DNA from 3 places in the Pokkaliibacter sp. CJK22405 genome. Region 3 is predicted to be linked to each of the others. Evidence: predicted binding sites of a transcription regulator. Region 3 holds the regulator's gene; each other region holds the start of a gene.
What was found. The regulator PhoB, encoded in region 3, activates phosphate uptake and scavenging genes when phosphate is short. The targets are predictions, from matches to a motif close to TGTCATANNNNTGTCANA.

Region 1 (8,044 bases), on a different contig from region 3:
TTCAGGTTACCTGCGACCTCGGTGACTTCAGGGCGAACCCCGAGAGCCAATAACCGGTCGGCATCTGCCTGATACTGACAGCCCACCCAATGCAGTTTGCGCCAGGCCGGCTGCATTAATGAGCGGGCTTTTTCATAGCCACGAGCGCTACGCTCAGACATGCGAGCATTCGCCAGTGACACAGGAATATTACGTGAACTGCAGGCATTTATCAGATTGGGCCAGACCTCTGTCTCCATCAAGACAACGGCGCAAGGCTGTAACTTATCGAGCCAGCCTGCAACAACCCAGGGTAAATCGAAGGGCAAATAACAGCGGTGTAGTCCGGGCATCAGGGTTTCACCGCGGGCACGACCCGTCGGCGTGGTATGGGTCAGAATCAGGGGAATCTCAGGGCGCTCGGCCTGCATCCATTGCACCAGCACAGAAGCCGCCTGGGTTTCACCCACAGAACAGGCATGAATAATCAGCGCGCCCTTGGGAAAATGCTCCGGCACCTGGCCCAAACGTTCCGACCAATGCTCCCGGTAAGCTTTCTGTCGACGTCCCCGCCAGGCCATGCGCGTAAGAACCGCGGGCATCGCCAGCGTCAGCAGGGTCGAGTAGAGGGCGCGTACCATCAAACAACTTTCCTTGGACAGGCAAAGCTCCATGACTATGACGACGGTACAAGGCCCTGCGTACGGCAGCGCCTGACTCTGATCATCGTATTAGCCGAGCCTTGGCACGGGTGAAAACCTGACATTCTAGCATGACTGACGCGGCTGACACCCGCCGCAACTCAGGCCATAGGCAACAGCCATCACGCACTTTCAATCATCAGCAAAGCCCCTATAGAGAGTAAAACCCACGGGCAAAATAGTGTAAGCTTTGCGCCCGCCAACAGGGGCAATGCCAGCGTGTGCGAACGACTGGCCAAGGAGTGGGGAACAGGCATGACAATTCTGGTGACAGGCGCTGCAGGCTTTATTGGTGCCCATGTCAGCGTGGCGTTGATGGCCCGTGGCGAGAGCGTCATCGGCATTGATAATCTCAACGACTACTACGACCCTGCGTTGAAGCATGGCCGCCTCGACTGGATTGCCGCACAGCCCGGCCAATTTCGTTTTATTGAGCTGGATGTTGCTGACCGCGCTGGCATGGAAGCACTCTTTGCCGAGCAGGGTTTTGATCGTGTGGTGCATCTCGCGGCACAGGCAGGTGTGCGTTACTCCCTGGATAACCCCCATGCCTATGTCGACTCCAACCTTGTCGGCTTTATGAACATCCTTGAAGGTTGTCGCCATCACCAGATTCAGCATCTGGTCTACGCCTCCTCCAGCTCGGTCTACGGCGCCAATGAAAAGATGCCCTTCTCTGAGCAGGACAATGTCGATCACCCACTTTCACTGTATGCCGCGACCAAAAAAGCCAATGAGCTGATGGCCCACACCTACAGCCATCTGTATGGCATTCCCACCACTGGCCTGCGTTTCTTTACGGTCTACGGACCCTGGGGCCGTCCTGACATGGCGCTCTTCAAATTCACCGATGCCATTGTTCAGGGCCGGGAAATTGATGTGTACAACTTCGGCAACCATCGCCGCGACTTTACCTACATCGACGATATTGTGCAGGGCGTCGTCGGCGCACTGGATACCGTTGCAACCGGGAATCCGGCGTGGGACGGTGAAGCACCGGATGCCGCCAGCAGCCGCGCGCCCTGGCGTGTCTACAACATCGGCAATCGCAAACCGGTGGCACTGATGGACTACATTGCCGCTCTGGAGACGGCGCTTGGCATGCAAGCCAGGATGAACCTTCTGCCGATGCAGCCGGGCGATGTGCCAGACACCTATGCGGATGTCGATACCCTGCACGCCGCCACGGGCTATCAGCCCACCACCGATATCCAGCAAGGGGTTAAGGCCTTTGTCGACTGGTATCGCGGCTACTATCAGGTTTGATTTCGCCCTGCCATCAGCCTCTCTCTTGCGCCGAAGTTGCTCTCGGCGCACAACTCTCCGCCTCTCTGAACACGCTTCACACAGCAGAAGTCCACCTCCTGCAACGCTGCTTTGCTTCTGCTGCCCTTTAAGCCCAAGTGAACCGCCTCCATCTAACTTCCATCACTTTTCAGGAGTGCCGGCAAAAGCGCGCTGCGTGCCTGCATTTCCACTGCTGGATATCACATGACTGAACGTACACTGGCCGACATTCCTCTGTCGGTACTGGATTTATCGCCCATTCTGGAAGGTCAGACGGCGGCCGAGGCTTACCAAAACTCACTGGCACTGGCACAGCATGTCGAGGCGGAGGGTTATCACCGTCTATGGCTGGCCGAGCATCACAACATGCCAGGTATTGCCAGTTCTGCCACCTCAGTGCTGATTGGTCATCTGGCGGGCGGAACCAAAACCCTGCGCATAGGTTCCGGCGGCATCATGCTGCCGAACCACGCTCCCTTAGTGATTGCCGAACAGTTCGGCACACTGGAAAGCCTGTACCCGGGGCGCATCGATCTTGGCCTTGGCCGGGCCCCCGGCAGTGATGGTCGCACCATGCAGGCATTACGGCGTGACTTGCGCTCCAGTGGCGATGATTTTCCTCAGCTATTAGAGGAGCTACGTGGTTATTTTGCCGGCACTGAACGCGTTCATGCTGTTCCGGGCGAGGGGTTAAACATCCCCATCTGGCTGTTAGGCTCCAGTAACTTTTCCGCACAGCTGGCAGGCATGCTGGGCCTGCCTTATGCCTTTGCCGGTCAATTTGCGCCAAACCACATGATGATGGCACTGGATACCTACCGTCAGGCTTTCACGCCTTCGGACGTGCTCGATAAGCCCTACGCCATGGTCGGTATGAACGTTGTGGTTGCCGAAACCGATGAAGAAGCCAACTACCTCTTTACCAGCCAGCAGCAGCACGTACTCAAACTGTTCCGCAACGATTTGGGCAAGCTGCAACCTCCTGTGGAAGATATGGACTCCCTGTGGGAGGCCCATGAAAAACATTCGGCACTTAGCTTCCTTGGTGCCTCTGTGGTGGGCAGCCCTGCCAAGGTGCGTATGCAGATGGAGTTATTCCTGAGCCGAACCGGTGCGGATGAGCTGATGATCAATACCGCTGTTTTTGATCAGCAAAAGCGCCGGGAGTCCTTTAGCCGACTGATGGAAATTCGCAAACAGTCTTAAGCCCTGCGCGGGTTTTCGTTTAAAAGCGGCGCCCACATGGCGCCGTTTTTTCTTTTTAGTGACCTGTACTGGTGAGTCTTATCTGCGGGCAAGTGACACAAGACTGTAAGAACCCTGTCAACGAATAGTCACAGAGCCTGCCTACCTTAATGGCATCCTTCGCCCGCACCTCACGAACCGACCTGTTCGGCAAGAGGTCCGAAGAGAACGAGGGTAACCTCTGAACCGCTTTGATAAGGATCGCCAACATGACTCAGGCCACTGATATGCGCCGTCGTCGTCTTCTGCAAACCCTGGCAGGCATGCCACTGCTTCCCCTCGCGGGCGGCATCAGTTCAGCGCTGGGCACCAGCTCCGCCTGGGCAGACAACACCTCACCAGTGACCTCGATCCGTTTTATCGGTATGGACGCGCCCACGCTGGCCAAGCCTGAAGAAATGGCGACCGTCAGCGTGAAATCCGCCATGGAAGTGGCCTTCCAGAACGGCAAGAAACAGACCTTTGATCTGGGCTACCACCCGTTCTTTATCACCGGTGACAACGTTCCCGATGGCAAAGGCGGCACTATTCTGGCCGGTGGTTACTACGACATTCACAACAAGCCCATCATGAATGTGAACGGCAAGCAGTTCTTCTCGGACTGCCCTGACGGCTCCAGCCTGCTCAGTGTTAAAGGCGCGAAAGTCGATGGCGTGAAAGGCAATCCCGTGTTTGCCGTGGTGCAATTTGAATACACCAGCCGCGATGCCGACGGTGCGGATATGTACGGCAAGCTGCCCTCGCCGATTGCGATTCTGACGCTGGACCAAAACCCGGATACTGGCGCCCTGTCGCTGGTGAAATACCACAATGTGGATACCAGCGGCGTGAATGGCCTCTGGATCACCTGCGGCGCCAGCCTGTCACCCTGGAATACCCATCTTTCCAGTGAAGAGTACGAGCCTGATGCCGCCAAGAAAGATGACGAACAGTTCGCAGGCTTTAGTCAGAACCTGTTCGGCGATGCCAAGAAAGGCAACCCTTACCACTATGGCCACCTGCCAGAAGTGACGGTGAATAAAGACGGTACCGGCAGTGTGCAGAAGCACTATTGCCTGGGGCGTATCTCCCATGAGCTGGTTCAGGTCATGCCGGATGAGCGCACAGTTCTGATGGGTGATGATGCCACTAACGGTGGTCTCTTCATGTTTATCGCCGACAAGGCGCGCGACCTGTCCGCAGGCAGCCTGTATGTCGGGAAATGGACCCAGACCAAGAGCGAAGGCCCAGGCGCCGGCGACATCAGCTGGATCAAGCTTGGCCATGCGACTTCCGATGAAATCAAACAGATGATCGACTCGGGCATCACCATTGATGACATCATGGAAGTGCACACCAAGGATCCGGGCGATGCCTCCTTCACCGAAATTGGCTTCGGCGGCAAACCAAACTGGGTGAAACTCAAGCCCGGTATGGAAAAGCAGGCAGCGTATCTGGAAACCCATCGCTATGCCGCACTGGTCGGCGGCACCCTGGACTTCACCAAAATGGAAGGCACCACGGTGAATGCCAAAGACAAGCGCGCCTACTCCGCCATGTCCTACGTCTACAAAACCATGACGGACGGTAAAGGTGATATTCAGGTGCAAGGCCCGAAAGCCGGTGCGGTCTATGAGCACGTCCTGACGGGCGGCCAGAAAGACAGCCAGGGCCATGCCATCGACAGCGAGTGGGTCTCTGTTCACATGGAGCCGCCAGCAGCGCTAATCGGTGAAGATCTGAAAACCGCGGATAGCCTGGGTAACACCGGCCACGCCGACAAGATCGCCAACCCGGATAACCTCAAGTTCTCCGAGAAGCTGCGTACGCTCTTTATCGGTGAAGATTCAGGCAACCACGTGAATAACTTCCTGTGGGCGTACAACGTCGACACCAAAGAGCTGACCCGTATTCTCTCCACGCCGTCTGGCGCTGAGTCTACTGGCCTACACGCGGTGGATGAGATCAACGGCTGGACTTACATCATGAGCAACTGCCAGCACCCCGGTGACTGGGAAAGCCCGCTGCATGACAAGGTCAAAGACACGCTGGACCCGCTGGTTCGCGCTAACTTCAAGGACCGCTTCGGTTCTGCGGTAGGCTACATCACCGGCATGCCTCGCATGGCCTGAACGGCCAAAAAGGCTGCGTAGCGGCATGACTGGCTACATTACCCTGGAATGCTGACCCATAAAAAAGCCCCGCGATTGCGGGGCTTTTTATTCGACGTAAACTTAAATCACTGCGCCATCGGCCAGCACAGCTTTTACCCCTTTGGGGTTCTCGCCGTATTCATTGGCACCTGGCTGACTATCCAGCACCAGAAAGATGAAAAGAATAATGCCGCCGATTGCGGGAATAAAGGATACCAAGAACCACCAGCCCGAACGCCCGGTATCATGCAAACGGCGGACAATCATCGCCAGTCCTGGCAGGATAACAGCCAGCCCATAGACCATCGATAACAGACCCATGGTCAGGATCGAATCAATGACACCACAGACGAAAAAGGCAATCAGGTTGATCAAAGTGAACATCCAGTATTCCTGACGGCGTGCCCGTCCGGAAAAATTCGCATACTGTCTCCATCCGGATAAATACCATTCCATCGTTGACTCCTTGTGTGTCTTTTCCATGATCGCTGGTTGGATTCAGGCAGAAAGCCCGACGAACGGCAATTTTTACATAAGTACACACAAAAGCAATGCTTTAGACACAGATAAGGCGCTAAAGGCCCACTCTCGCATCAAGACACAGCACTGCAATATTTAGATAAGCCTCCAACCAGTTAGAAACCCTCATTACCGTCGGTCTGTAGAGAATAGAGCTGTTAACCCTTACTCCCGACCAGGACGGTCACCTCGCTGGAGGCCAGGATGCAGCGAAATATTGCTCTTGATACCCTGAAACTGACCCTTGCCCTGATGGTCATCGGCCTGCACACCGGCTTTATGACCGACATCAGCCAGGATGGCGCCTACCTGCTTATTCAGGGACTGTTCCGCATCGCCGTACCGGTTTTCTTTATCATTAACGGCTTCTTTTTCTGGCAACATCGTGAGTCACCCGCTCACTGGTTCAAGCGACTGGCCTTACTTTATGCCGTATGGATGCTCATCTATTCGGCGTTCTGGGTGCCCGACATGGACAGCTCCGCAACGCTGGCCTCGACGCTTTTCTTTGGCTACTACCATCTCTGGTATTTACCCGCGACGCTGGTGGCTGCTCTCGTGGTTTACCTGTGCCGTGCGCGCTCAGTGACGCTGATGGTCATCATGGCCGTTGGCTGTCTCGCAGTGGGAACCACGCTGCAATACGGCATGAGTTACGACTGGCTGGATGAGTCCTGGCAGACCCTGATGCCGGACCATACCACGCTCTATCGCAATGGCCTGTTCTTTGGCCTGCCGTTCTTCCTGATGGGGGTGTTAATTCGCCGCTGCCAGCTGCACCGTCGCCTGAGCGATGAGTCAGTGCAAACGGCGGTTGTCGTGGGTCTGTTACTGCTATTGGGGGAAAACACCCTGAATGAAGACATCAGTAACGGCCATGCGGGTTTTGACCTGCTACTTTCCCTCGCCGTTCTCTGCCCTGCCCTCTTTGTCTTTGCTTTGCAGCGGGCATGGCTTTCTGATAATCGCTCGCTGGGTAGCTATTCCAACGCGCTCTACTTTGTGCACCCAGCGCTGCTAATGCTGCTGCAAGACTTCACGCCGCTGAAAGCCACCCCACTGACACTGGCGGTCACGTTGCTTTCTCTGGTGGCGTCGGCCGTCATCATGAAACTTAATCGTCGGGTAGGCGTCATGTTGTGACGCCTCGTGCGCCCAGAGCAGCCGATTGTCAGGCTTTGCAGAAACAAGCGACAGTCAGATCCAGGCGACTAGCCCGGCCACCAAAAGCCCGCTTAGTGCAAAGGACACCAGCCATCCGACCAGTACCAGCAAAACCATATCGGGCCAGATGCGTACATCTGACAACAGCTTGAGGCTAATGCACAGCACCAGGCCATAGAGCAACCATCCCATGGGCAGCCAGTAAGAAATGAGGGTGGTGATAGCGGAAGCCATCACTGCCGCAAGAAAGCCGATCTCCGCCCGAATCAATCTGCCGCTGATCCACAACGCCAGACCACAAAATAGTCCCTGAACAACCACATCAATAAACATCATTCTCTTCCCTGAGAGCATCAAGCAAATAGCAAAAACGCCGCATCCTACCTCAAGGGAGCCAAAGAGCACACCACAGTTCTGGGGAATTTACCGCCTTTATTGCTTGAGAACCCAGCCAATACCGAGCAGATATCTCGACCCTTGCTCAACCCGACTGACTTCATGAATCACCTTATCCGGACGAAAAAGCTTGATACGTGAAGTACTAAAGAGGGTCTGCGAGCAAACAAATTCACCGCCCCGCTTCGCCTTACGCAGGACAATATTGAGCCGAAAGTGTCTTCCCGTGACGACCTTATCCTGATGAGGCGGTATCACGCTGCCCTCAGGGAATCGCAACAGATAGCAATCCCAGGGCACTGGCCATCGAAGCGTTGCCAACAGCAGCTTGTCATAACCACCTTGCTGACGTCCGCGCTGCCAGCGCCACCACTTTCTCCGGCTTTCCATGACACACTCCTCCTTGAGACAGACATGATGCCATGCATTAGCGCTCAATCAGGAAAAACACTCACGGACTGACTTTCCGATTTTCTCCGGGCATAAAAAAAGCGCTCAATCGAGCGCTTCTTCGTTGGTCCAGCGACTGCTTAGCAATCTGTGTCGCTGGCGCCCACATTCTCTTTGGTTTTTTCGCAGGCATCTTCGATTGCGTTACCTGCATCGGTGGTCGCATTATCG
Region 2 (8,044 bases), on a different contig from region 3:
CTTTGGCTCCCGCGAAAGCTCGAGGCCAGAAAAGATAAGGTGCGGCTCAAGCTGGTGATTAAGCAGTGGCAGATACTGCCGTAATAAATCGACACTGTTTAATTGACAATCAGCCGGGGTTCATGGAAAATTTCCGCGCCTTTTTTTGAGGGGAAAACCCACCAAACGTCCGAAGAGGACAGGCGTCGCCAGTATGATCAAAACTGCCAGCCAGGATGTCGAGCACACCGCCCGAGAAGCCTCTCGGGAGCAGTTCGATGTGACTAGGCCCGTAGATGGATATCGCTATCCCGAATCTTGCCAGAGCGAAGGTAACACCGTGTCAAAACTTATGGTCTTTACCGGAAATGCCCATCCGGAACTCGCCCGCAAAGTTGTCGATCAACTCTGCTTGCCTTTGGGCGACGCCGATGTCGGCCATTTCAGTGATGGCGAAATTGCCGTTCAGATTAACGAGAACGTGCGTGGCAAGGATTGCTTTATCATCCAACCCACCTGCGCTCCTACCAACGACAACCTGATGGAACTGGTCATGATGACGGACGCACTGCGCCGCGCCTCCGCTCAGCGCATCACAGCCGTTGTTCCTTATTTTGGTTATGCCCGCCAGGACCGTCGCCCACGCTCTGCCCGTGTGCCCATTAGCGCCAAAGCTGTAGCTGACATCCTGTCCGGCGTAGGCGTTGACCGGGTTCTGACTGTCGATCTGCACGCAGAACAGATTCAGGGCTTCTTCGACATCCCGGTTGATAACGTATTTGGCTCCCCTGTACTGATCGAGCACATCCAGCGTCAGAACTATGAGAATGCCATTGTGGTATCTCCTGATGTGGGCGGCGTAGTTCGAGCTCGCGCAGTCGCCAAGCAGCTGGACTACGACCTTGCCATCATCGACAAGCGTCGTGAAAAGGCCAACGTTTCTCAGGTTATGCATATCATTGGTGATGTGCGTGACCGCACCTGTATTCTTGTAGATGACATGTGTGACACTGCAGGCACTCTGTGCAAAGCAGCTGCAGCCCTGAAAGAACATGGAGCTCGCAGCGTTATTGCTTATGCCACTCACCCAGTGCTGTCCGGCCCTGCCATCGACAATATTAACAACTCTGTGCTGGACAAACTGATCGTGACGGATACTATCCCGCTCAGCAAAGCCGCTTCCAGCAGCGAGAAGATCGAACAGCTGACGTTGGCGCCAACACTGGCAGAAGCCGTTCGTCGCGTTTGTAATGAAGAATCCATCAGCGCCATGTTTCGTTAATCCACTACAGAATTAACGGCAAGCGCTGATAACGCCCAAACGGGCATACAAGCCAGAGACTGGTCGCGGTCGTCTGGCTCTTTACTTTAATGAGGAAATAAATGAGCACTTATACTCTGAACGCTCAGGTTCGTGAAGTTGCAGGAAAGGGTGCGAGCCGCCGCCTGCGTCGCCTGAATGACAGCATCCCTGCTGTTGTTTATGGTGCTAACGAAGATCCACAGTCTCTGACTATCGATCATGACGAGCTGTTGCACCTGACTGAAGACTCTCAGTTCTTCAGCAGCATCATCAACATCGCTGTTGATGGCAAAGAAGTTCGCACTATCATCAAAGACCTGCAGCGTCACCCCTCCCGACCTGTTCTGCTGCACGCTGACTTTCAGCGCGTCGTAGACGGTCAGACCATCAGCGTTAAAGTACCTGTTCGCTTTGAAAACGAAGCAGCAAGCCCAGCCTCCAAAGCTGGCGGTAAAGTATTCACTCTGGTTAACGTAGTTACCGTACTGTGCAAACCTGAAAACCTGCCTGAGTACGTTACTGTTGACCTGACCAACGCTGAACTGGGTCAGAACCTGTACCTGAGCGACATCGCTACTCCTGAAGGTGTAGAAGTTGCTGCTCTGCGTCTGGGCAAAGACCACAACCAGGCCGTTGCTCGCGTTGTCGCTAAGCGTAAGTAAGCGATACTGAACGATGAGTGACAAGGTTCAACTTATTGTCGGCCTCGGCAATCCGGGCGCCCAATATGACAGAACCAGGCACAATGCTGGCGCCGACCTTGTGTCGGCGCTTGCTTATCAGTGCCGGGCAGACTTTAAGCAGGAATCCCGCTTTCACGGACGCTATGCCAAAGTGAACTGGCAGGGTTACACGCTTCATCTGCTTATTCCCACGACATTTATGAACCTTAGTGGACAAGCAGTCCAGGCTCTATGCGCCTTTTACAAACTGACTCCAGAGCAGGTTCTTGTCGTCCATGATGAGCTGGATCTTCCCCCAGGTCAGGCCCGCTTTAAGAAAGGCGGCGGTCATGGCGGCCATAATGGTTTGAAAGACATCATTGCACGCTTCGGCGGCAATCGTGATTTTCATCGTTTGCGCCTGGGTATTGGACACCCTGGTCACGCCAGCCAGGTATCTGGCTATGTACTGGGCAAGGCACCAGCCGCTGAACAGCAACTTATCGAATTGGCCACAGACGCTTCGTTAGCCGCCCTTCCTCTAGGGTTGGATGACAACTGGTCCAAAGCCATGAACCAACTGCACTCTTTCACTGCCTGACAGGCAAATGACGCAAGAGATTACGGATTTCTTTCGTCATTTTCCTGTTTAACCAGAACTCACAGGACTCCATCATGGGATTTAATTGTGGCATCGTCGGCCTGCCAAACGTTGGCAAATCCACCCTGTTCAACGCATTGACTAAGTCAGGCATTGCCGCAGAAAACTTCCCTTTCTGCACCATCGAACCAAACTCAGGCATCGTCCCCATGCCGGACCCTCGTCTGGATGCACTGGCAGCTATCGTAAATCCACAGCGCATTCTGCCGACCACCATGGAGTTCGTAGACATTGCTGGCCTGGTTGAAGGCGCCTCAAAAGGCGAAGGCCTTGGCAACAAGTTTTTGGCCAATATCCGTGAGACCGACGCTATTGCTCACGTTGTACGCTGCTTTGAAGATGAAAACGTTATTCACGTTTCCAACAGCGTCAACCCAAAACGTGATATCGAAATCATTGATCTTGAGCTGATCATGGCTGACCTTGATAGCTGTGAGAAACAGCTTCAGCGCGTTACTCGGGCAGCCAAAGGTGGCGATAAAGAATCCGTGGCACAAAAGGCGCTACTGGAAAAACTGATCCCGCATTTCACCGAAGGCAAACCCGCACGCAGCCTGGTGAAGAACCTGACGGATGAAGAGAAAAAACTGGTTAAAAGCTTTCACCTGCTGACCACCAAACCAGTCATGTACATTGCCAACGTGGCTGAAGATGGTTTCGAGAACAACCCATTCCTGGATGTGGTGGAAGCCATCGCCGCAGAAGAAGGCGCAGTAGTTGTTCCCGTCTGCAATAAAATCGAAGCAGAGATCGCCGAGCTTGATGACCCAGAAGAAATGCAGATGTTCCTTGAAAGCATGGGCATGGAAGAACCCGGTCTTAATCGCGTAATTCGCGCGGGCTATTCTCTACTGAACCTGCAAACCTATTTCACCGCTGGCGTAAAAGAAGTTCGCGCCTGGACCGTCAAAGTTGGAGCCACCGCTCCTCAGGCCGCCGGCGTTATTCACACCGACTTTGAAAAAGGCTTCATTCGAGCCGAAGTTGTTGCCTATGATGATTTTGTGAACTTTAAGGGCGAGCAAGGCGCGAAAGAAGCTGGAAAATGGCGCCTGGAAGGTAAGGAATACATCGTTAAAGACGGCGATGTGATGCACTTCCGCTTCAACGTTTAAGGCTTCACTAGAGAAAGCCTCGACATTGAAAGCAGGCTTTATGAAAACGCCGCCGATGACAGCTCATCAGGCGGCGTTTTTTATTACGAAAGCAGATACCTGCACCTGCAACTTACTTCAGCACCACAAAGTCACTGTCCGCCAATCACGCCGCAGGCCACTCTCGAGCCGCCACCACCTAATTTGGCGGGCTCATCAGAATAATTATCACCGCCAGCGTGAAGCATTAACGCCAAGCCTTTAATTTCAGAAAGCTTATGAATACGTGGCGCCAGCACTGGATAGTTCACTTCACCACTGTCAGTCGCGAGCAATGATGGCAAATCACCAAGATGCCCCTCGCCGTAAGGACCTTCATGCTGCCCGGTATTCTCCGGATCAAAATGCCCACCAGCGGCTCCTGCAGGAATAATCTTGTCGCCTTCAGCCATCACTTCACAATTACCTTTGGCATGAATATGAAAACCATGAGGCCCGGGCTTTAAACCTTTCAGGTCAGGGGTAAATTCCAGACCATAACGGGTTTCTGTTATCTGGACATGCCCTACCGGCTCTCCGATACCATCCTTACTTACACGATACATGTCGACATCCAGCGTCTCTGCCAGCACCGACTGCGAACTCGCCAACGCAACAACTCCCGCCAAGAACCATAACTTCCGTTTCATGATGCTCTCCTCAGAAAACATGAAAAATCCGGCTTGTTTATGAAAGCCGGGACGGTTTTTATGACAGTTCCATGGGGAAAAAATGCCAAAAAGCACGCTTTAGCATGGCGAAGCAGATTAAAAAAAACCTACCCCGTAGTGCAGCCCCACCAAGAGAAATCAATTTTTCTCATTAAATTTCAATAACTTAAAATTTAAAAGCCACTCGACTGCCAGCCCCTAAAGTATTTTTTATCAAAAAATTTCCTTCACCTTTGGCATGTCATTTTTCTGTCATCAAACGCCTCTATTCTAAGCCCACGTCAAAGAGACAACGGTTCTCAAATTCTCATCAAAACACACGTAAGGTGATGGCAGATGAACAAACTTATTAACGGTCTTCTACTTGCAGGTAGCGTACTGGTAGCTCCAGTAGCTTTCGCTAAAGTTGATGCGATCTCTGGTGCGGGCGCGACTTTCCCCTACCCCGTTTATTCCAAATGGGCAGAGGCGTACAACAAGGCAGAAGGCGTTAAGCTGAACTACCAGGCTATCGGCTCTGGCGGCGGCATCAAGCAGATCAAAGCCAAAACCGTTGACTTCGGTGCTTCCGATGCTCCTCTGACCAAGGAAGAGCTGGACAAAGCAGGTCTGGTTCAATTCCCAGCGGTTATGGGCGCCATCGTTCCTGTAGTAAACGTGAAAGGCCTGGAAGCTGGCCAGATGAAGCTGAGCGGTGAAGTACTGGCAAACATCTACCTGGGCAAAATCAAGTACTGGGATGATGCCGCTATCAAGGCTGATAACGCTGACCTGAACCTGCCACACAAACCCATCTATACCGTTCACCGTTCTGATGGTTCCGGCACTTCCTTTAACTTCACCGACTATCTGGCTCGCGTATCTTCCGATTGGAAAGACAACGTAGGCGTAGGTAAAGAAGTGGCCTGGCCAAAAGAAGCCCAGCAGTTGGGCGGCAAAGGTAACGAAGGCGTTGCGAGCTTTGTAAGCCGCACTCCAGGCTCTATCGGCTACGTCGAGTTTGCTTATGCCAAAGCTCACAGCCTGACCTACACCCAGATGAAGAACAAAGCCGGCAAATACGTTCAGCCTGAAATGTCTGCATTCCAGGCAGCGGCTGCCAACGCTGACTGGGCAAATGCTCCTGGCTTCCACCTGATCCTGAACGATCAGCCAGGCGATGCTTCTTGGCCAATGACTGCTGCAACTTTCATCCTGATGCACACCCAGCAGGCTGATGCAGCAACCGCTGATGCGGTCCTGAAGTTCTTCGACTGGAGCTATGCAAATGGCGACGAAGCAGCTTCCAACCTGGACTACATCCCCATGCCTGACTCTGTTGTAAACATGGTTGAAGACATGTGGAAGAAAGACATCAAAGACGAAAGCGGCAAGGCGGTTTTCAACTGATCACACGATCAAAAAACCAGCAGATCGCAAGATCCGGGAACGTCCATTAGGACGTTCCCTTTAAGCGTTACAAGGGCCGACTGCGCAGAGGCCTTTCAACTTGGATTACGACAATGTCGACCATGGCAATGAAAACAAGATGGCAAAATAGTGACTCAATCTTCCAGCGTTTGTGCTGGGTGAGTGCCATCATGATTGCAGTACTGTTGGCCGCCATCCTGGTGTCACTCTTTATGGGTGCAGCTCCTGCACTGAAAGAGTTTGGCTTTGGCTTTCTTTTCAGCACGGAATGGAATCCGGTCACAGAAGAGTTTGGTGCAGCGAATGCCCTTTATGGCACGCTCATCTCCTCTTTCATTGCCATAGTTTTGGCCCTGCCTGTAAGCCTGGCCATCAGCATTTTTCTTACCGAACTGGCACCAAGCTGGATGGCTCATATTGCCTCCACCGCCATTGAGCTACTCGCCGCAGTCCCCAGTATCATCTACGGCATGTGGGGCTTATTTGTTTTTGCTCCATGGTTCTCCGAGCACTTCCAGATGTGGGCACTGGATAACCTGAGCGACATCCCGGTACTCGGTACCATCTTTAGCGGCCCACCCATGGGTGTAGGTCTGCTGACCGCTGGAATTATTCTTGCGTTCATGATCCTGCCCATTTTGACGGCGCTGATCAAAGAAGCACTCAGCACTGTCCCCAACGTCATGCGTGAAGCCAGCTACGGCATCGGCGCCAATCGCTGGGAAGTTACCCGCCATGTACTGGTGCCCGCCGTTCGTAGTGCCATCGTTGGCGCTGTCATTCTGGCGCTGGGCCGTGCTCTGGGTGAAACCATGGCCGTCACTTTCGTGATCGGCGGCGCTCAGGACATGAACTCTTCACTCTTTATGCCGGCCACTTCGGTATCAGCCACGATTGCTGAACAGTTCAACGAAGCTACCGGCGACATGCATATTTCTTCACTCTTGGCACTGGGTCTGCTGCTGTTCGTTATCACCTTTATTGTGATGGCCGCAGCCCGCCTGCTGATGAAAAGGAAGCGTACGGTATGATGCTTCGTCGAAAAATCACCAATATTGTTTTCCAGCTTGTGTGCATCCTGGCCACACTACTGGGCTGCGCCGTATTACTGGCGATCCTCTGGACACTATTCTCACGAGGCATTGCCGGCATCAACTGGGCACTGTTTACCGAATCCACCCCCGGCCCAGGCAGCGATGGCGGTCTGGCCAATGCAATCGTCGGCAGCGTGATCATGACCGGAGCCGGTATTTTGATTGCAGCCCCCATCGGCATTCTTGGTGGCACCTGGCTGGCTGAGTTCGGCCAGAACTCCAAAGTCGCCTCTACCATCCGCTTCCTGAACGGCATGCTGATGAGTGCCCCTTCAATTCTGATTGGCCTTTTCGTCTATGAAGCAGTCGTGCTACCGATGGGTCATTTCTCTGGCTGGGCTGGCGCTATCGCTCTGGCCATCATCGCCCTGCCAGTCATCATCAGCACCACGGAAGAAATGTTGAAACTTGTGCCTACCAGCCTGCGCGAAGCAGGTAGCGGCCTCGGTACGCCAAAATGGCGAGTCATTACCCAACTGGGCTATCGCGCAGTAGCGACCGGACTGATTACCGGCGTTCTGCTCGCCATTGCCCGCATCAGTGGTGAAACCGCACCTTTGCTGTTCACCGCACTTAATAACAGCTTTATGAGTCTTGATCCCAACGAGGCCATGGCCAACCTGCCTGTAACGATTTACATGTTCGCCATGAGTCCAGACCCCGAATGGAACCAGCTTGCCTGGTCTGGCGCCCTGTTGATCACCTTAACCATTCTTTTACTGAATATTGCGTCTCGTGCTCTGCCACGCCTGGCGAAGAAGAGGAAATAACGATGAGTAATGTAGCTTATATGCAACAGGAAACTGCGGTCGTTCAAGACATGCTGGCTCCACGCATGAACGTCAAGGATCTGAGTTTCTTCTATCAGAAAGGCGGCCAGGCAGCACTGAAAGGCATTAACCTGCCAGTGTATAAGAACCGTGTCACCGCAATGATTGGCCCTTCCGGCTGTGGCAAATCCACTCTACTGCGCTGTATGAACCGCATTTATCAGTTGTACAACGGCCAGCATGCCGAAGGCACTATCATGCTGGACGATCGCAACATTCTGGACAGCAAAATCGATATCAACGAGTTGCGCTCCAAGGTCGGTATGGTTTTCCAGAAGCCAACGCCCTTCCCCATGAGCAT
Region 3 (8,044 bases):
AGTCCTTAACCCGTGGCATCCCGCCTTCATCCTTGTGACGCCCATTCTGACAGTTCGCAGAAAAAAGCATATAGGAATTTTTCTGAATTTTACTATTTGTAATTCTGCGAAGCTTTTTGTTCCAGGTTATTAGCTGTCAGACCTGTATATCCCTTACGAAAATCGGGGTAACGCAGACAATAGCCCGTATCGGTTAACCTTTTGTTACAGCAGCGCTTACTTCCGCCACGGCGACGGGGTTGGCCTTCCTCCACGGTTTCCACCCCTAACTGCTCCGCCATCCACTGACACACCTCATGCAGCGTTGCCGGTTCGTTATCGGTCACAAGATAGCAGGACTCAAGGGGCTGGCCTTGTATGGCGAGTGTCAGCAAGTGCTGCATGGCGCCGATCGCATCCTCCTGATGAATACGATTGCTGTAATGCACATGCTCTCTGGCGGGAATCTTGCCTTCGCGTACCTGGTTCAGCAGGTGGTTACGGCCTTCACCGTAAATACCGCTCAGGCGCAGGCAGGTGGTGGGGTAAGGCTGGCTGTGAATGAGCGCTTCGGCTTCCAGTAGAATGCGGCCACTGAAGCTTGCAGGCTGAGTTTCACTGGTTTCATCAATCCACTCATGATTCTGCTGGCCATAAACACTGGTCGAAGAAATAAAGAACAGATGTTTGGGTACCTGAGGTAAGGCGTTGATCAGGCGTCGTGAGCCATCAACATAGGTCGCCCGATAATGAGCTTCCTCGCGGCTGCCGGGAGCCAGCAGAATAAATACATAGTCGACCTTGGACAGTGTGATCGGCACCTGAGGGTCGGTGAGGTCGGTATAGTGCAGGGTAACCCCGGGAAGGTTTTTCGGGCTTCGGCAAAGACCGTGAACCTGATAGCCCTTCTGGCTGAGCTGACCGGCGAGCGCCTGACCCAGTTTCCCCAGGCCGGCAAGAAGTACGGAGGCTGACATGACTGGATATATCCACAGTTATTGTGTATCGGCTATAATGGCACTTCGCTTGGTGATTCAACAAGGCTTTCGCCGGAGCAGAGGGTTACCTGAGTGGCAGCCCGAGCGAACCGGATGAGGACGCAGCACGCGGATAGCGTGTAATCGTCCTGCCTGAACGTCAGTAATGAGAACCCCTAACAGGACCCTTCGATGACCCTGACCGAACTGAAGTACATCGTCACCCTGGCTCAGGAACAACATTTTGGTCGCGCTGCCGAGCGCTGCTTTGTCAGTCAGCCGACACTAAGTGTGGCGGTAAAGAAGCTGGAAGAAGAGCTGGGTGTTGCGCTGTTCGAGAGGACCAAGAATGCGGTCCGTACCACTTCGTTGGGTGAAGGCATTGTGCAGCAGGCCCAGCGGGTTCTCGAGGAAAGTGAACGTATCCGCGAGATGGCGACGGCCGGTAAGGATCAACTGCGTGCGCCGTTGCGCCTGGGAGCGATTTACACCATTGGGCCGTATCTGTTCCCGCATCTTATTCCGCAAATCCGCCAGAAAGCACCCGACATGCCGCTCTATATCGAGGAAAACTACACCTCGGTACTGCGGCGTAAACTCCGTAATGGCGAACTGGATGCCATTATCGTGGCGCTGCCTTTTAATGAGCCCGATGTATTAACGCTGCCGCTGTATGACGAGCCTTTCGTTCTGATGCTGCCCAGTAATCACCCGTTGGCAAAAAAGGATGCGATGGACGCAGCCGATCTTAGCTGCAGTGACATGCTACTGTTGGGTGAAGGGCACTGTTTCCGTGATCAGGTGTTGCAGGCCTGCCCCAGCCTCAAGGACTCGGAAACCCAGCACACCATCACCGAAGGCAGCTCGCTTGAGACTTTGCGGCATATGGTGGCTTCTGGTTTTGGTATCACTATTCTGCCGCTGTCTGCCGCTGGTGAAGGATTGTATGCGCCGGGGATGCTCTGTACCCGTGAGTTCGCCTCTCCGCAGCCGATGCGTACCGTGGCTCTTGCCTGGCGCGCCAGTTTTCCGCGTCCCAAGGCCATTGATATCCTGCGGGATGCCGTGAAGCAATGTAACGTGCAGGCACTTCCGGCATGATGCCAGCCAGCCTTGATCAGATCAGTATCGACAAGCTGAAAGGGGCTGGGCCTGCGGTTCAGGAGAAGTGTGCCAAGATTGGCCTCAACTCGGTGCAGGATCTGCTCTTCCATTTACCCCTGCGTTATCAGGACCGAACCCGCATTAAATCGCTGGGTGAGTTGCGCCCCGGTGATGAAGTCATGGTTGAGGCGGTGATTCGTGCCGCAGACATCGTCAAGGGCAAGCGCCGTAGCCTGCTCTGTCGGGTGCAGGACGGGACGGGCAGTCTGACCCTGCGCTTCTTTCATTTCAGTCAGGCCCAGCGAGTGGCGCTTCGTGCCGGCGACAGCCTGCGTGCCTTTGGTGAAGTGCGGGTAGGTCCGAATGGGCTGGAAATGGTGCATCCGGAATATAAGGTGTTACCGCCCGATGCACCGCCCGCTGACCTGACTCAGGCGCTCACGCCGATTTATCCCGCCACTGAAGGGCTGACACAGGCCCGATTGCGCCAGTTAAGCGATCAGGCTCTCAGCATGCTGGGGCGACGTGAGAATGCCCTTAAGGACTGGCTGCCTGCCGGTTTACTTTCCCAGTATCAGCTGTGTTCTCTCGAAGATGCACTGGCCTATCTGCATCGCCCGCCGACGGGCATTTCTCAGGAGCACTTGCTCAGCGCGACAGAGCCTCATCGGCAGCGGTTGGTATTTGAGGAGCTACTCGCCCACCACCTGAGCCTGATCAAGCTGCGTCAACAGGCGCGTATCATCGATGCGCCGCAGTTGCAGGGTAATGGCCAGTTACGGCAGGCGTTTCTCCAGCAGTTACCTTTCGCTATGACCGGTGCCCAGCAGCGCGTCAGTGAAGAGATTGGCAAAGACCTGAGCGATCCTGCGCCGATGCTGCGACTGGTTCAGGGGGATGTCGGCTCAGGTAAAACCGTGGTGGCCGCCATGGCCGCATTGCAGGCGGTCGAATGCGGTTATCAGGCCGCCATCATGGCGCCAACCGAGATTCTCGCTGAACAACACTATGCAAACTTTACCCGCTGGCTTGAGCCGTTGGGCCTCAAGGTGTCATGGCTGGTGGGCAAACTTAAAGGCAAGGCCCGTGCACAGGCGATGGCTGAAATAGCCAGTGGTGAGGCGCATGTGGTGGTTGGCACTCATGCTCTCTTTCAGGACGATGTGGCTTTCGCCAGACTGGGTCTGGCTATTATTGATGAGCAGCATCGCTTTGGAGTGCATCAACGCCTTTCCCTGCGCGAGAAAGGGGTCAGCCATGGTAAAGCGCCGCACCAGCTGATCATGACGGCAACGCCGATTCCACGAACGCTGGCGATGGTGGCTTACGCCGATCTGGATGTGTCCATCATTGATGAGCTGCCGCCGGGGCGAACACCCGTCAATACGGTGGTGATAGCGGACTCGCGCCGTGATCAGGTGGTGGAGCGTGTGCGAAGCGCCTGTCTTGAGGGTCGGCAGGCCTATTGGGTCTGTACCCTGATTGAAGAATCCGAAGTGCTGGAGTGTCAGGCGGCAGAGGCTACCACGGATCAGTTGCGAGAGCTGTTGCCAGAGCTGCGTGTAGGTCTGGTTCATGGGCGCATGAAGGCGACGGAGAAAGCCGCAGTTATGGCGGCGTTCAAAGCAGCCGAGTTGGACTTGTTGGTGGCCACCACGGTGATTGAGGTGGGTGTCGATGTGCCCAATGCCTCGGTAATGATTATCGAGAACCCGGAGCGTCTGGGTCTGGCACAGTTGCATCAGCTGCGCGGTCGTGTCGGGCGTGGTTCAGTGGAGAGTCACTGTGTGCTGATGTACCATGCGCCGCTTTCACAGCAGGGCAAGTCCCGCCTGGCGGTCATGCGTGACAGCACGGATGGCTTTGTGATTGCCGAGAAAGATCTGGAACTGCGCGGGCCGGGCGAAGTGCTGGGAACGCGGCAAACGGGTCTGGTGCAGTTTCGTATCGCCAATCTGGAAGTGGATGATCACTGGCTGGATGCCGTCCATGAGGCGGGTGACTGGGTGATGCGCAAAGCCCCGGAGATCGCTGAACCACTGATATACCGCTGGCTTGGGCAAGCAGATCATTACTCTCAGGCCTAGAACGCCGGTGTTAACGAATTGAAGGCAGGTCGTCACAGAATATGATTACTGAAACCCAACTGGATTGGCTGCGCCAGCAGCTGGATCGCGAACCCCGCGGCATGGAAGCCATTGCTGTCAGCACTGACGAGGGTATTCCGCTGGTGGTGCGCATGCGTACCGTGGTGGAGGGGCGGCCTTTCCCCACGTTGTACTGGCTGTCCAGTAAGGATCTTTATAAAGCGATATCGGTCATCGAAACCCAAGGCTATATCAAACGATTGGAAGCGGAAATTGCCGAGGACGCTGATCTTCGTCAGGCACTGCACGACAGTCATCAGGATTACGTGAACCAGCGCACTGCAGCAATGCGCGACGAAGATCGTGACGCCCTGATTGCGCAGGATAAGCTGGACTACCTGAATCGTTTAGGCGTTGGCGGTATTTCAGACTGGACGCGGGTGCGTTGCCTGCACATGCACTATGCCCATCACCTCTGCGGTTACAATGTGATCGGGCAACGGCTGGAGCAGGAGTTTAACCTCAGTCAGCTGTCGATTCGTCTCTGAGAGCGGGTATCTCAACCAGCATATTGGCCGGGAAACGGGCGCGGAAAATACTGCCTTGTCCCGGCTCACTTTCAATGTGCAGGCTGCTTTCATGGCGTAGCAGCACATGCTTGACGATGGCCAGCCCCAAACCCGTACCACCGCTTTCCAATGAGCGGCTGGGGTCTGCGCGGTAGAACCGTTCGGTCAGGCGCGGAATGTGATCGGCCTCAATACCCACCCCATCATCCTCGACTTCAAAGCAGGCGCCATCGCCGTCCTGATACCAACGCACCTGAATCCGGCCTTCATCGGGAGTGTACTTAACGGCGTTCATCACAAGATTGGAAAAGGCACTGTGCAGTTCCTGCTCACGGCCATGCAGCTGCAAGGGCGAGCGAATATCGAGCGTCACCGTCTGGCCCTTGTCGACACTTAATGACTCGGCATCATTGACGATCTGGCGCAGCAGAGCGCTGACATTTACCGGCTCATGAGGGTATTCCACCTGCGAAGTCTCCAGGCGCGACAGCGTCAGGAGGTCAACAATCAGGTTTTCCATACGTTTGGCCTGACGAGCCATCTGCTGAATAGGACGTACCCACGGACGTGGCAGCTGATCAAGATGATCGCCCAGTGTTTCCAGATAGCCACTGATAACCGTTAACGGCGTGCGCAGCTCATGGGAGGCATTGGCGACAAAGTCCTGACGCATGATCTCCAGGTTATGCAGGCGTGTGACATCCTGTACCAGCATCAGGCGGTCGCCTTTGCCGAACAGGGTGATGCTGATCTGAAGAAACTGACGAACATTCGCGGGCGCCGGAATTTCCAGCGGATCCTGATAGCGGCACTGCTCAAAGTAACGGACGAAGTCAGGGCGGCGTATGAGGTGAGTAATGGGCTGGCCGCGATCTTGTGGATAACGCAGGCCCAGCAGACGGCTTGCCGCCTGGTTCCACCATTCCAGCGTACCGTCTTCATCGAGCAGAATAACGCCATCACGCAGGGCAGCGGTGGAGTCCTGAATACGGGCGATGATGGCGCGCAAGCGCTGTTGCTCATCATGACTGCGGCGGTTCAGGCGATAGAGTTCATCAAAGACGTCGCCCCACAGGCCTTTGCCTTCCGGGACATCATCATATTCAACGTTGTTGCGGGCGAGCCAGCGAACCAGCTTGTGCATGTGCCAGAGTTGCCAGCAAAGCATGACGCCAAGGCCGATGGTGAGACCGACCAGCCAGTGCCCGCTGAACAAGCCCAGCAAGGCGCAGGCGGCGATAATCAGACATTGACGCCCAACGAAGTGGCGCACGTCAGTGCACCTTGTTGGAGAAGCGGTAGCCGGTGCCGCGAACGGTCTGAATCAGATGTTCGTGCAGGTTGCCAAGGGCTTTGCGCAGACGGCGGATATGGACATCCACAGTGCGCTCTTCGACATAAACGTTGCCGCCCCAGACCTGATCCAGCAGTTGCCCGCGGGAGTAGGCGCGCTCAGGGTGGGTCATAAAGAAATGCAGCAGGCGGTATTCGGTCGGGCCCATCTCCAGCGGCTTGCCATTGGAGGTGACTCGGTGAGAGACCGGGTCCAGCATCAGGCCATCCACTTCCACCGCATCTTCCACGCCCTGTGGAGTGGTGCGTCGGAGTACGGCTTTCAGGCGGGCAACCAGTTCGCGGGGCGAGAAAGGCTTGGTGATGTAGTCATCCGCGCCAGCTTCCAGACCCTGAATTTTATTATCTTCATCACCTTTCGCGGTGAGCATGATGATCGGTATTTCTGCCGTCATGGGATCACGTTTCAGGCGGCGGCACAGCTCAATGCCACTGGTGCCGGGCAGCATCCAGTCGAGCAGCATCAGGTCGGGCTGATCATCGACAATCAGCGAGTGAGCACGCGTGGCGTTTTCCGCCTCGAGGCACTCATAACCCGCCATTTCCAGTGCGACGGCGATCATTTCCCGGATTGGAGCTTCATCGTCTACGATCAGGACTTTTTTATCCGCCATGAGCCTGTACCCATCATCTGTTGCGTTCATGTGACCGGCGTATTACATCGGGAGTCTATTGCAGAATTATGACAGTGATCGCGTCTGCTGCAACTTGATGGATGCCGCTTCTCACTGTTGTCAGGGCTTTTACTTGGTTCCCTGGCCCTGCGGCACTAAAAAAACCTAAGCTAAGTGGTAAGGTTGTTCGGCCTTCCAGTAAACTAATGCCCACACACCGTGGCAGCCTTCCTGCTGACGGCGGTGTTCATTTTTAAAGTAAGGATTTGTCACTATGCCATTGTCCCGTGATGCCGCGCTGAACGTTGCCAAAGTCCTCAGTGAAGCGATGCCCTATATTCAGAACTACGTCGGCAAGACCATCGTAGTGAAATACGGCGGCAATGCGATGGTTGATGAAGAGCTGAAAAACGCCTTTGCCCGCGACATCGTCATGCTGAAGCTGGTGGGTATCAACCCGGTGGTCGTGCACGGTGGCGGTCCGCAGATTGGTGATCTGCTGGACAAACTGAAAATCGAATCCCACTTCGTTAACGGTATGCGTGTGACCGACAGCGCCACTATGGATGTGGTGGAAATGGTGCTGGGTGGTCAGGTCAATAAAGATATCGTTAACCTGATTAACAACAACGGTGGTCGCGCCATCGGTGTGACCGGTAAGGATGCGCGTCTGATCATGGCCAAGAAAATGACCGTGACCCATAAGACGCCTGAAATGTCCGCACCAGAAATTATTGATATCGGCCACGTTGGCAGTGTTGAGCGTATTGACCGCAAACTGCTGGATCTGCTGGTCGAGAGCGACATCATTCCGGTTATCGCGCCCATCGGTGTGGATTCCGAAGGCCAGTCTTACAACATTAATGCGGATCTGGTGGCCGGGAAAGTCGCCGAAGCGCTGGATGCTGAAAAGTTGCTGCTCCTGACCAACATCGCTGGTCTGCTGGATAAGCAGGGCAAAGTCCTGACGGGTCTGACGCTGGCGGATGTCGATGCGCTGATTGCCGATGGCACCATCACCGGCGGTATGTTGCCGAAAATCGACTGCGCACTGGAAGCAGTCCGTAATGGCGTGAAGCGTGCGCATATCATTGATGGTCGTGTGGCTCACGCCACTATGCTGGAGCTCTTTACCAATGAAGGCGTCGGCACTCTGATCACCAAAGAAAAACTGCAGGATTAAGGTAGAACCGCTGCATGACTGAGACTACTGCGTCGCGGCCCCGTAAAGGGCAGGCTAAGCAGCGTATTCTGGAAGCCCTGGCGCGCATGCTTGAGCACGCGCCGGGCGGCCGGATCACCACGGCGGCGCTGGCTCAGGAAGTCGGTGTTACCGAGGCCGCGTTGTATCGTCATTTCCC

Region 1: ACKC9G_RS12080 (PhoX family protein) is a predicted target of PhoB. The motif match lies at 3,289-3,306, and genes of this name have one in related genera.
Region 2: pstS (phosphate ABC transporter substrate-binding protein PstS) is a predicted target of PhoB. The motif match lies at 4,649-4,666, and genes of this name have one in related genera.

What each region holds. Positions count from the first base shown of each region.
Region 1 is NZ_JBKKHQ010000016.1:22,167-30,210, reverse strand. Features, by position in the region: gene waaA (lipid IV(A) 3-deoxy-D-manno-octulosonic acid transferase) at 1-620, opposite strand, end outside; gene ACKC9G_RS12090 (NAD-dependent epimerase) at 936-1,946, shown strand; gene ACKC9G_RS12085 (LLM class flavin-dependent oxidoreductase) at 2,172-3,173, shown strand; gene ACKC9G_RS12080 (PhoX family protein) at 3,422-5,323, shown strand; gene ACKC9G_RS12075 (DUF805 domain-containing protein) at 5,426-5,800, opposite strand; gene ACKC9G_RS12070 (acyltransferase family protein) at 6,068-7,006, shown strand; gene ACKC9G_RS12065 (hypothetical protein) at 7,061-7,363, opposite strand; gene ACKC9G_RS12060 (hypothetical protein) at 7,460-7,813, opposite strand; gene ACKC9G_RS12055 (hypothetical protein) at 7,954-8,044, opposite strand, start outside.
Region 2 is NZ_JBKKHQ010000007.1:239,888-247,931, reverse strand. Features, by position in the region: gene lolB (lipoprotein insertase outer membrane protein LolB) at 1-84, shown strand, start outside; gene ACKC9G_RS04260 (ribose-phosphate pyrophosphokinase) at 320-1,261, shown strand; gene ACKC9G_RS04255 (50S ribosomal protein L25/general stress protein Ctc) at 1,363-1,944, shown strand; gene pth (aminoacyl-tRNA hydrolase) at 1,958-2,545, shown strand; gene ychF (redox-regulated ATPase YchF) at 2,620-3,720, shown strand; gene sodC (superoxide dismutase [Cu-Zn] SodC) at 3,852-4,388, opposite strand; gene pstS (phosphate ABC transporter substrate-binding protein PstS) at 4,746-5,798, shown strand; gene pstC (phosphate ABC transporter permease subunit PstC) at 5,912-6,850, shown strand; gene pstA (phosphate ABC transporter permease PstA) at 6,847-7,683, shown strand; gene pstB (phosphate ABC transporter ATP-binding protein PstB) at 7,686-8,044, shown strand, end outside.
Region 3 is NZ_JBKKHQ010000021.1:86,822-94,865, forward strand. Features, by position in the region: gene ACKC9G_RS15290 (SDR family oxidoreductase) at 93-956, opposite strand; gene ACKC9G_RS15295 (hydrogen peroxide-inducible genes activator) at 1,149-2,057, shown strand; gene recG (ATP-dependent DNA helicase RecG) at 2,057-4,147, shown strand; gene ACKC9G_RS15305 (DUF501 domain-containing protein) at 4,189-4,695, shown strand; gene phoR (phosphate regulon sensor histidine kinase PhoR) at 4,670-5,989, opposite strand; gene phoB (phosphate regulon transcriptional regulator PhoB) at 5,991-6,683, opposite strand; gene argB (acetylglutamate kinase) at 6,958-7,866, shown strand; gene slmA (nucleoid occlusion factor SlmA) at 7,881-8,044, shown strand, end outside.